DNA from 2 places in the Virgibacillus sp. Bac330 genome. Region 1 is predicted to be linked to the other one. Evidence: predicted binding sites of a transcription regulator. Region 1 holds the regulator's gene; the other holds the start of a gene.

Evidence for each region. Region 1 encodes Rex, which represses fermentation and respiration genes when NADH is low (regulators of the CRP and FNR family bind a similar motif). Its sites were predicted from a motif close to TTGTGAAATATTTCACAA; they were not measured.
Region 2: the regulator Rex is predicted to act here: its motif matches at 3,413-3,430, upstream of D9780_RS17230 (formate/nitrite transporter family protein).

The regions. Positions count from the first base shown of each region.
Region 1 is NZ_CP033048.1:3,205,584-3,211,931, reverse strand. It holds gene abc-f (ribosomal protection-like ABC-F family protein) at 1-1,405, opposite strand, end outside; gene D9780_RS14890 (redox-sensing transcriptional repressor Rex) at 1,753-2,415, shown strand; gene D9780_RS14885 (YdiK family protein) at 2,825-3,025, opposite strand; gene D9780_RS14880 (CPBP family intramembrane glutamic endopeptidase) at 3,157-3,861, opposite strand; gene groES (co-chaperone GroES) at 4,670-4,954, shown strand; gene groL (chaperonin GroEL) at 5,014-6,348, shown strand, end outside.
Region 2 is NZ_CP033048.1:3,712,731-3,719,078, reverse strand. It holds gene D9780_RS17250 (LysE family translocator) at 80-706, opposite strand; gene D9780_RS17245 (SLAP domain-containing protein) at 967-1,350, shown strand; gene D9780_RS17240 (D-2-hydroxyacid dehydrogenase) at 1,566-2,528, shown strand; gene D9780_RS17235 (HAD-IA family hydrolase) at 2,593-3,156, shown strand; gene D9780_RS17230 (formate/nitrite transporter family protein) at 3,465-4,283, shown strand; gene D9780_RS17225 (hypothetical protein) at 4,364-4,867, opposite strand; gene D9780_RS17220 (PH domain-containing protein) at 4,857-6,344, opposite strand; gene D9780_RS17215 (PH domain-containing protein) at 6,344-6,348, opposite strand, start outside.

The DNA.
Region 1 (6,348 bases):
AATTTGCTTGTTGCATCATTAATTTTGCTAAAGCTAGCCGCGCTTTCTCGCCGCCACTTAATGCATTTACCGGCTTTAAGACATCTTCACCAGAAAACAAGAAATTACCGAGAACTGTCCGAATATCTTTTTCATTTGTGGTTGGATAGTCATCCCATAATTCCATTAACACGGTTTTAGAAGAGTTTAAGTTTGCTTGTTCTTGGTCATAGTAGCCGATTTGTACGTTCGTTCCGAGCTGAACTGTCCCATGGATCGCTTTTAATTTTCCCAATACAATTTTTAGTAGCGTCGTTTTCCCGACTCCGTTCGGTCCAACAAGAGCCACGCTTTCTCCGCGGTTAATTTGCAAATGTACATTTTGGAATAAATTTTCTTCTTCATTCGGATATCGAAATGATAGTTTATCTAATTTCAGTACATCGTTGCCACTCCGACGGTTCACTTGAAACGAGAAAGAAGCAGACGCTTCGTCCCCTAATGGTTTATCTATTTTATCCATTTTTTCTAGTTGTTTCCTTCTGCTTTGTGCTCGTTTTGTAGTTGAAGCTCGCACAATATTACGTTGAATAAAGTCTTCCATTTTCCTGATTTCAGTCTGTTGCTTTTCGTATTCTTTCCATTCTCTTTCAAAATCAAGTGCTTTTTGCTCTAAATACTTGCTATATGTTCCGACATAACGCTTTGTTTGATGGCGAGCTATTTCATACACAATAGATACCGTTTTATCTAGAAAGTAACGATCGTGGGATACGACTACTATTGCACCAGGATAACTATTTATGTAGGTTTCTAGCCAATTTAACGTTGCAATATCTAAATGGTTGGTCGGTTCATCTAAAATGAGTAATTGCGGCTTTTTTAATAGTAGCTTTCCTAATGAAAGTCGTGTTTTTTGACCGCCGCTTAGCGTTTGAATCGGTGTACCATAGTCAAATAAATGAAAATTCAACCCCGTTAAAACCGCTTTTATATCGGCTTCATACGTATATCCGCCATTTTGTTCATAAGCGTGACGTAAGCGGTCATAATCACGTAATAGTTTTTCATAGGCTTCAGAAGTATAAGTTGTTGCCTGTTCCATCTTCTCTTCCATCATTCGCAGTTGTTTTTCTTGTTTCGTTAATTCAGGGAAAACAGTAAGCATCTCCTGCCAAATTGTTTTTTCAGACTCTAGTGCAGTATGTTGAGCTAGGTAACCCAAAGTAAGATCTTTAGGCATAAATAATTCACCTTGGTCATAGCTTAGTTCCCCTGCCATTATTTTTAATAATGTTGATTTCCCGGAGCCATTTCTTCCCACGATAGCTATTCGATCATGATCTTTTACTTCTAGCTTTATATTTGATAAAATTTCATCAGCACCAAATGATTTTGAAAGACCGTTCATTTGCATTCGTATCATAATATACCCCCATCTCTCTTCTAGTGTATCTTACTTTCCTAAAATCAATCAATATAATTGTGAACTAAGTCACGACTTATTTCCAGTTTTCTGCTAAAATAAAAGAGAGTTAGTAAATAAAACCAAATCCCCCGAATGAATCTAGGTTAGGAAAGTTGATCAAAAGCATTGATACAGTTTTGACTCGAAATCTATATATCAAAAGGAAAGGAAACTTTTTGATCGCTTTATAATGTAAGCGATACACAATAGGGCACGAAAAATTTTTAACTGTAGAGTCAAGAAATTGGTAACAGCATGCTGTAAAAAAATAAAATATAATAGTTGAAGTGGAGGATGATAAAATGATGGAGCAAAATAAAATACCTCAAGCGACTGCTAAAAGATTACCTTTATATTACCGATTCATAAATAATTTAAATCATCAAGGGAAAAAGCGTGTTTCTTCAAAAGAATTAAGTGATGCGGTGAAAGTAGATTCAGCTACGATTCGCCGAGATTTTTCCTATTTTGGCGCTCTTGGTAAAAAAGGGTACGGTTATAATGTGGAGTATTTGCTTGAATTTTTTCGGAAGACATTAGATCAAGATGAAACGACAGAGGTTGCACTCATAGGCGTTGGGAATTTAGGTACTGCATTTTTACATTATAATTTCATGAAGAATAATAATATTGCGATTAAAATGGCATTTGATAGTAACCCTGAAAAAGTCGGCACGATGGTTAGTGATGTGCCTGTTTATCATATAGAGGAATTAGAGGATAGACTGGGTGATATTAAAGTGGCCATATTGACTATTCCTGGAAGTGAGGCACAACCTATGGCTGATCATTTGGTTAATAGGGGAGTGGAGGGGATACTCAATTTCACACCAGCAAGAATAACTGTACCAAAGCATATTCGTGTACATCATATTGATCTAGCTGTGGAGTTACAAGCATTAGTTTACTTCTTAAAACATTATCCTTTAATCACAGAGGATGAAGAAGAGGAAGTGCCCATGGATTGAGGTAGTTCAAGTGTAAATGAGGAAAATACACAAAAAATGATGGCACCCATTCAGGAAGCCATCATTTTTTTGTACTATAGAAAGTATAAACATTTTATAGTATAAGAAACACGATAGCGTTTTTTCACCATAGGACTAGGCGACAAGTCAAGTTTTTCTACATTATAAAAAAGGATGAAGTATCAATTAACAAGCTCTACAAGATATGAGAGTGCTGAAATGCATAATGAGCCTTTGTACATGTCGGGACTTCATCTTCCCCTTGTAAATAAGCTGTCATCCGCGATATATCCTCTATCTACCTTCTTCCTTCCTCGTTCGTTCATCATGGATAAACAAATAAATAAAAAATCATACTGCTTCATTCTAAGCGTTTGAAATGGTAATAGAGCGTATCGATTTGCGAATCTTATGTTTTATTGTTGCGTTTTTGTCGAATATGAATGGCGAGTAAGCGGATGCCTACACCTGTCTCCAGTGTGGCGAATAATGCTAACACCATTGTTGTTATATTCCACATTGTTTCATCTACACTTAAAATAGCAACATACGTGAAAAATGCTCCCATAATAAGGTAGACGATTCCCATTGTTTTGGGAGAAATCTTCATATTGAAAGCCTCCAACTAGCCTAGTTTTCATATTACATGTAAGCAGAACGTTTATTACAAAGATGTGGTAACGTTTTTTATTAAATCCTATAAGTTAATGGTAGCATAGACGTGTACGTATGCAAGGTAACTTATAATAAAAGGACGGTTTGTAGCTCGTTTAGTTGTTTTTCGATTTCCGCAGGATCAAGATTGTATTGTGCAATAACAACAATTCCATTCATTGCCATGTGAGCAAAGATGGGTACGATAATTCGTTTCGTTTTCACATATAAGTAAGCAAATACAAGCCCCATTGTTCCATAAACTAAAATATGTTGTGGTTCGCCATGAATAATCGCGAAAAGAGCCGCAGATATAAGCGCTGCAATAAAGAAGTTCGTTCGCTTATATAGAGTTCCAAATATAATTTTTCGGAAAATAATTTCTTCTAAAATGGGGGCTGTCAAAACTGGAATAATAACAAATAGAGGTATAGCCCGTGCCATTGTCATAATTCCTTGTGTATTTTCTGAACCTGGTGCAATACCTAAAAGCGCTATTTGGATAAAATTTGCAATGCCTTGGCTAAATATAGCCATAAATGTACCTAAAATCGACCAAGTAATAATACCCCAAATGGATGCACCGTCGCGCTGTTGTAACCCTTGTTTCATGTCGGATCGCATTAATAGTAGTACTACAATAAGACCTAAGAGAAAACTAATTACCCCTCCATATATGGATGCCTCTAATTTGGAAACAGGAAATGCGCTATAAACGATACTCCCAGTTAATATAACCGAAAATTGTGTAATAATGTAGCTAATAATAACCCACCAATATCTTTTTGGCAATGTACAACGACTCCTTTTTTTGTACTAAAAGTTTAAAGGTTTATAGTTTAAGGAAAACCACAGCTTCCGTTAAAAAGAACTGGCGGTAAGCCCAGTTTTCCTAATACTAGGATAGTAGAGGATTTTTGGTTTATAGTATAAAACCAATGATGGTGCTTTTTCGCCATAAAGACTTATTTTTCCTCAATGATTCTATACATTTCTATTTTTATCTTTACGTATATTATTTTAAGTTTTTCGTATGAGAAAAATGATATTCTCCGTAAAAATGTCTTCATGTTCAATAATAAATGATCTATCCTAATCATATATTGCTTTTATGTCATGTGTTGGGGGATAGATATACTTCATATAAATTCATTACATAAAGTGTCTTCATATCTTTATTAGGGCAAAAAAATTTATTGGAGATACAAGAGGGATGGAAAACACCTTATTGTTAGAACCGTATTTTAACGCATGAGAAATAATACGTATTTCGAAGTATTTATATTTGAATTATCACAATGAGTAACGATAACATAGAATGTACATGTTATTTTATCATATATTCGTAATTTCTATATAACAGAAAGATTGATGATGTATGAATTCTCTTGCTCTCTTATGTGTATGTTATTTTTACATTGTAAGAAAACAATAGCTTTTGCCATACAGATTAGGCGAAAAGCCAAGTTTTTCTAAAAAAATTATGCTTTCCTACTTGCAATTTTCTCCGGAATTATTTATTATAATAATTGGAATTAGCACTCACCTGATTCGAGTGCTAATAAAAATATAAGATTAGAATTAAGGAGGCTTTCTACACATGATTAAACCACTAGGAGATCGCGTTGTTATCGAGCTTGTTGAACAAGAAGAAAAAACTGCAAGCGGTATCGTACTTCCTGACTCTGCACAGGAGAAACCACAGGAAGGCACAGTAGTTGCAGTTGGTTCTGGACGTGTAACAGAAAAAGGTCAAAAGGCTGCCTTAGAAGTGGCTGAAGGAGACCGTATCATCTTTTCAAAATTTGCCGGTACGGAAGTGAAATACGAAGGCAAAGAATACTTAATTCTTCGTGAAAATGACATCCTGGCTGTAGTAAGCTAATCTCGATATAAGAATAGATAAATATTACGTAACTTGAACAATAAAAGGAGGATTTATCGATGGCTAAAGAAATTAAGTTTAGTGAAGAAGCACGTCGCGCAATGCTACGTGGTGTAGATACATTAGCAGATGCGGTAAAAGTTACATTAGGACCTAAAGGACGTAACGTTGTATTAGATAAAAAATTCGGTTCACCGCTTATTACGAATGATGGTGTTACGATTGCCAAAGAAATTGAGCTTGAAGATAAGTTTGAAAATATGGGTGCACAACTCGTATCTGAAGTTGCTTCTAAAACAAATGATGTTGCTGGTGACGGTACAACGACAGCAACTGTACTCGCTCAATCCATGATTCGTGAAGGGTTGAAAAACGTTGCTTCTGGAGCTAACCCTGTTGGTGTTCGTCGTGGAATCGAAAAGGCTGTTGAAGTAGCAGTAAAAGAACTAAAAACGATTTCCAAGCCAATCGAAAGCAAAGAATCTATCGCTCAAGTAGCAGCAGTTTCTTCTGATGATGCAGAAGTAGGTAACCTTATTTCTGAAGCAATGGAACGTGTTGGTAACGATGGTGTTATTACCATTGAAGAATCAAAAGGTTTTAACACAGAGTTAGAAGTAGTAGAAGGTATGCAATTTGACCGTGGATATGCTTCTCCATACATGGTAACAGACCAAGACAAAATGGAAGCTGTTTTAGAAGATCCATACATTTTAATTACAGATAAGAAAATCGGTAACATTCAAGAAGTATTGCCTGTACTAGAGCAAGTTGTTCAGCAAGGTAAACCTTTATTGATGATTGCTGAAGATGTAGAAGGCGAAGCGTTAGCGACACTTGTTGTTAACAAATTACGTGGTACATTTAACGCAGTAGCTGTTAAAGCCCCTGGATTCGGTGACCGTCGTAAAGCAATGCTTGAAGATATTGCTACACTAACTGGCGCTGAAGTGATTACAGAAGACCTTGGTTTAGATCTTAAGAGCGCTACAATGGATCAACTAGGTCGTGCTGCGAAAGTAGTAGTTACAAAAGAAAACACTACAATCGTAGAAGGTTCTGGAAATCCAGAAGCAATTTCTGCGCGTGTTGCACAAATCCGTGCGCAAGCTGAAGAAACAACTTCAGAATTTGATAAAGAAAAACTACAAGAGCGTCTAGCTAAGCTAGCTGGTGGAGTAGCAGTAGTGAAAGTTGGAGCTGCAACAGAAACTGAACTAAAAGAGCGTAAACTACGTATTGAAGATGCGCTAAACTCTACACGTGCTGCTGTAGAAGAAGGTATTGTTGCTGGTGGTGGTACAGCATTTATGAATATTTACAACAAAGTAACTGAATTGAACCTTGAAGGAGACGAAGCAACTGGAGCTAACATTGTACGCCGTGCTATGGAA
Region 2 (6,348 bases), 510 kb from region 1:
TTCTAGTGGTAACTTATGAAAAAAGGGCATCTTAGGTGCTTGCCTATACGCATGATGAAGTGAGGAGTTAAGTAAAATTTCACTTTGTTAACAGCAGGAAAGCCTCGTATCCGAAATAGACGCCAAAGCCGATAAGCATGATCCCAGCTCCAACGGTAATGATATACTGCACTTTTGCATGAAAAAATTTGCGAAAAGAAGTAGCTACACTCGCCATCACCAAATCCCAAATAAGAATACCAAGAAAAATACCACTACTATATATAATTAGCTGGAAATTACTATATAAATCACTTGTTTTTGCCAATACAGCGCCGTAAATACCTAGCCAGAAAATAATGTTTAACGGATTTGAAATAGCAAGTAGAAAACCTGCGCGAAATGATTTGAATTTTGATGTTTGTCGAGAAGAACGATGAATGTGTAATGATTTTTTTGCGCTGACGATACTTTCTATTCCGGTATAAACAAGAATGAAAAAACCAAATAGCCAGAGGAAAGTTTTCATAAGTGGCGTCGTTAAAAATTGCGCCACGCCAAAGTAAATGAGCAACATAAAAACCAGATCGCCAATCATTCCACCGAGCCCAACTAACCAAGCATGGATAAAACCGTGATTCATCCCTTTATTTAATTGTGCCGCGTTTATCGGTCCAACGGGGGCAGAGAGAGAAATTCCTAATAAGATATAGCTAAAGAAATTCATTCGTTCACCTTCTTTTAAAATGATTGGATGGCGCATCATGGAGAAAACAGCTATGTATATTTCCATACTATTGTATTCATAGTATATAGCTTGTACCACTATTTTATTTTTACACGACAGAAATGTATAAAAATCTCAATCGTTACAAAATAAGCTAATCTTTTCTGAAAAGTTTTTTATTTAGGAGTAGTAGAGATACAGATGAATATGCACACAAGAAAGATGACAGATGGTATACTAAGCATAGATGAGGTGAAAAGATGCAACGTTTACTTTTTGAGGCTGCATGGGAAAAGACAATCGATGCTAGAGATCGGGAAGAAATAGAAAAAATTTTTGAACAAGTAAAGGAAATGAAAGAATCGCAATCGTTTTTTATATTAAGCCAAGCGCGTAATCATCGTAACGATTTGCTTGTAACGGTGCTCATTCAAAATGGTTTGGAAACGGACTGGGTTCTTTGTGGGGAGCAAATGTCGTATTACGAAGCAAATAAGCTTATTGCCACGGAAGTTTTTTCTGATAAGCGATTAATCGTTCCTGCCAAGTGTAGCATGCCGTGGACATTGATTTTTTCTGAAAGCTCCGTACAACAGGAACCGAATTTTAAAAAAGGGGCATTACAGATGTTTTCTGAACGATAAAGTCCTCTCTTTCAAGAGGAGGGTGAAAGTTAATCCGGAACAAGATCCTAGGACAAGGTTTTTTCCACTGTAGGAAAGCATTGAAACGCCAGGACTAAAAGTATAGGAAATGGTCATAAATAAATTGGACGAGCTTTTTCCATAAAGCCTTTGGCGACAAGCTAAATTCTTCTATACAAGCAATAACCGTCGTGTATTTAGAAAGGGAGGATGGGATGACTAAGCGGACATTAGTAATGAATGTAGATATAAAAGAAGCACATGTGCAAAGCATTCAGCAGGCATTGCCAGATTGGAAAATTGTGGCAAATAAAGCGTTGGATGATGTGCAGGACGATATAAAAGAAGCTGAAATTATGTTGCATTGGAAAAAAGATATGGAATCCATTGTATTTGAAGAAAACAAGAATTTGCAGTGGGTGCAAACATGGAGTGCGGGGATTGATAACCTGCCATTATCAGAGCTTGAGCAAAGAGGGGTTCACGTTACGAGTGCGAATGGTGTGCATGCTTATCCAATTTCGGAAACCATTTTTGCGCTTATATTGGGACTTACTCGAAAGATTCATACGTATGTGAAGCAGCAACAAGATAAAGTTTGGTATCATGCGCGTTTGAATCAGGAAATACACCACAAGACGATCGGTATTATCGGTGTTGGAGCAATTGGTCAGGAAACAGCTAAAATTGCTAAAGCATTTGGCATGAAAGTGCTGGGAGTGCGTCATTCTGGAAGGCCTACTGCGTATGTGGATAATATGTACAAGCCTGAACAACTAGATCACGTACTTGCAGAGAGCGATATTATTGTTATTACACTGCCATTAACAGAAGAAACGAGACATATGTTTGCAAAAAAACAGTTTGAACAGATGAAAGATTCAGCTCTACTGATAAATATTGGGCGTGGTGCTATTGTGCAGGAGGAGGATTTGATTAAAGCATTGCAAGCAAATGAAATAGCTGGAGCTGGTTTAGATGTTTTTGCTAAAGAGCCTTTGCCAGAAGATAGCCCACTTTGGGAAATGGAAAATGTGATTATAACTCCTCATACTTCTGGATCAACGGAGTATTATGATGAACGAGTTATAGACGATATTTTTCTCCCTAACTTACAGCAATATCTTCAAGGAAAAACACCTAAAGTAAATGCCGTTCATTTTGATAAAGGCTATTAAAATATTGGTAGCTATCTTCTTTATAGGAGATAGCTTCATTATAGGAAGAAATGAGGGGAAATAGATGCACTTATTATGGGACTTTGACGGGACACTGATAAATACGTACCCGATGTATACGAAATGTTTTCAGCAAGTTTTAGGAAAAGGAGTAACAGAGGAGGAAATATATGGGGAACTGAAAAGATCTTTTTCTCATGCCGTTGCACATTTTCATATGACGAAAGAGCAGGAATTAGAGGTGCGCCGTCTTATTAATCAAATTCAACCAGAGGAAGTGAAACCTTTTGACGGTTTGGAGCGCGTATTACAGGCAGCAGATATCAATGTCATTATGACACATAAGGATTATAAAAACGTGAAACGCATCTTGGACTACCATGGTTTGACTTCTTATTTTAATGATATCGTTACAAGTGATGATGGATTTCCACGTAAGCCGGATAGCGCTTCCTATGCTTATTTACATCATAAGCACCGTATTGATATGGCGATAGGAGACAGAGAACTTGATTTGTTACCTGCAAAAGAACTAGGGATTAAGACGTGCAGTTTTCAAAATGAGCATGCAGAAGCAGATTTTCATCTTTCTTACTATCATGATTTTTTTTACACGATAGGGAAGTAGATTATTTAACGTTTTAGCGTATAAGTATAAGTTGTTATAGAGACTTCGTCGTATGCTTCTTTTAGGTGGCAATGTAAAAGGGAGAGAGGTCATTTGCTTTTCGAAGCCATGCTGTTCACCCTCTTTTTTATTGCAATTATGTGAAACATCTTTTCTTTACGTGAATTTTACGGTAATATCTAATTATGTTTGTTTAAACAAATAGCTTCATGGTGAACATTAGGGTTAAACAAACATTGTGTTTCCGACAATATTAATGTGAAATTATTCACTTAATGTTTATATACGTGTAAAAGGAGTGACTTTATATGGAGCGACAGCCAATCGAGCAAGCGGTGAATCTTGCTATAAAAAAGAAGGAATTATTAAATACATCATTCATAAGATATATGCTGCGAGCGGGTTTGTCAGGAATTTATGTGGGTATAGGATTAATATTATCGTTTAAGCTAGCAGAAGGATATTTTGATATTCAATCTCCGACTGCAACGATTATGGCATCGATCTTTTTTGGTGTTGCCCTCGTGTTAATTATTTATGGTGGTGCCGAATTATTTACTGGTAACACGATGTACTTTACGATGAGTACGTTGAGGAAGCAAACGACAGTCAAGGATACGGTGCAAAATTGGCTTGCCTGTTATAGTGGAAATTTGATTGGCGGAGTATTGTTTGCCTTGTTAATTGTTGGAACAGGATTGTATGCTTCCACAGAAAGTAGTCATTATTTAATGAAAACAGCTGCCGCTAAAATGGATTTAGGCATATGGGAACTATTTTTTCGAGGCATATTATGTAATTTGATTGTCTGTTTAGCTGTATGGATTCCTATGCATATTAAAGGCGATGGCGCTAAAATATTTGTTATGCTGTTGTTAGTGTTCGGTTTTGTTGCGTCAGGATTTGAGCATAGTGTTGCCAATATGGTTACTTTTTCATTAGCGTTAACAGCACCTCACCCAGAATCTATTACCTTATTAGGAGCGATTTATAATCTAATTCCTGTTACGATTGGTAATATTGTCGGAGGTGGTTTCTTTTTAGGAGGCATCTACGCTTATTTAGCATCGCCTAGTAAGCAGTATAAACAAACCGTAGAGATAGCACAGGAAAAGAAGCTCGGATAAAGGTATTAGCTTCGTATATAGCAAAAGGAATATAACCTGCATGGTATCTTTCATGCAGGTTTGGTTATTGTCTATGGTTGCTAACTACTAGTAGCCGCCGTTCGATTTTTCTCCATTGCATTAATACCCATGACGACGACAATGAATTCTTCTGTTGATAATTGATCCGTTAAGTTGGTCAGTTCATAAGCGGGAGAAGAGAAAAAACTGTTAACACGTGTGAAGGTTGCCACATCTTGATATCTTTCATCCATAATCGTAAATGATTTCGACAGAACAGGGGAAGTAATGGTGTATTGATGTCCCCTATTATGTGTCGTATACGTATACTTTTTTGCAAATGAAAACCAGTTTGCTTTTAATGTTCCTTGTATTTCTCCAGAGCTACTTACTAACCAGTTACTCGAAAAGAAATGTTTAAACTTCCCTGCTGCAAGCTCTCGGTTGTGGATATCATACACCGTAATACTAGTTGAAAAAGCGGTTTTTAAATCTAGATCGCCAATCCTTTCGTTACGACTGTTTTTAATGCTCGTTTTTCCAGACGAAAAAAAATTATCTTCAATATAAATTTTATTCTCCATCCAATCCTCCTTCTATTCTTGGGTTTCGACCTGTATACCAGATAAATGCACGTTGTGTCATATGCATAGGAATGTTATATAAGGGAGTGGTATGAACAGGTTTACTTCGATTTGCTGTTTCTATATTTGCTAGGTCAAAACGTTTTTGAATAAAATTTTGTTCGAGCTTCAATTCAATGATTTTCTCTCGGGTTGTAATGCTTGTTGTCATGAAGATTCCTCCTGTACGGACTTGCAGTGTTTCTCCATGAATTAAAAAGCGAGTGAAATAATAATCTAGTAAGCGTGACATGATCGTGAATAGGAACAAAATGATTGATATAGGCCACCATTTTGGAAAGAAAATAACAATAATAATGGTGCCAATGATCCAAAGTACAGGTATTTGACACATTCTTGCTACTAACGATTTCTTCGGGAGTGATTCCATATTTGTTTTTACTTGGAATTCAGGTAGTATTTCTTCAATGATCGTATATGCGCGATGAATTGGTAAAAATGGATAAAGGGAATTTACTTCTTCCCCTGAAAGGTCAACCCCACCGGCACTAATTAGCTTTACTTCAGCTATTTTAAGCATGCGTTTTAACAATGATTGTTCAATATGAACGGCTTGCACATTTTGCTTTCGAATGGAAAAGTGTTGCTCGTTTAATACACCTTTACGAATATAAACCCGCTCATGATCAGATGAGATTTCATAACGACCATATTTTAAGTAAGTACGAATTATTCCAAAACCAATTGCAACGATAATAAATAGGGTGATTAGAGTACCAATCCAAAACCAGGAGTCCTTTACAAATTGAATAATCTTATTTCCCGTTGCAGATAGATCATATACTTCGTCAATATTACTAAACAATGATGCTAATACAGGGATAAGCAATAAATAGCTAAATGATAAGACAGAAGCTTTTAAAATGTCTTTTTTTGTTGGATTAAAGTGGACAATTTTTTCTTCTCTTGTCATGGTTTGGGCTTCGTCTGTTTGTGTTATATTTGTGTCTATCGCATCTGAATTTTTCTGTTTTGTGTAATGGTCTAAAACATATTCAATTTGTTTAGCTTCGTCCTTCGTAATGGCTGTAAAAGTGAAGGATGAATCCTCATCTTCCGCCCCCGTTTCTAACGTCAGCGTTGTTACATGAAATGGTCGTAAATAAAACGGGGTATTTGTTTGGACATTTTGAATTCGATCATACGGAATTTGATGATGTTTACGTGTGAAAAGGCCTTGCTCGATTTCAATGAAACTTTCGTTGATGGTATATGTAGTACGCCACCACGTTATAATAACGGAAACAAATTTATAAATTAGGTAGACAAAAAATAAGATTCTACCAATTTCTACCCACGTTGCTTCCGAGGAGTAGTTAATTACAAATAAAATAATAAATACGAAAAAGATATCCTTTAATGATGCAAAAAATGATACAGGCATCATCATGGGGTGCATGCGCTTTTTTTGATCCATTAGT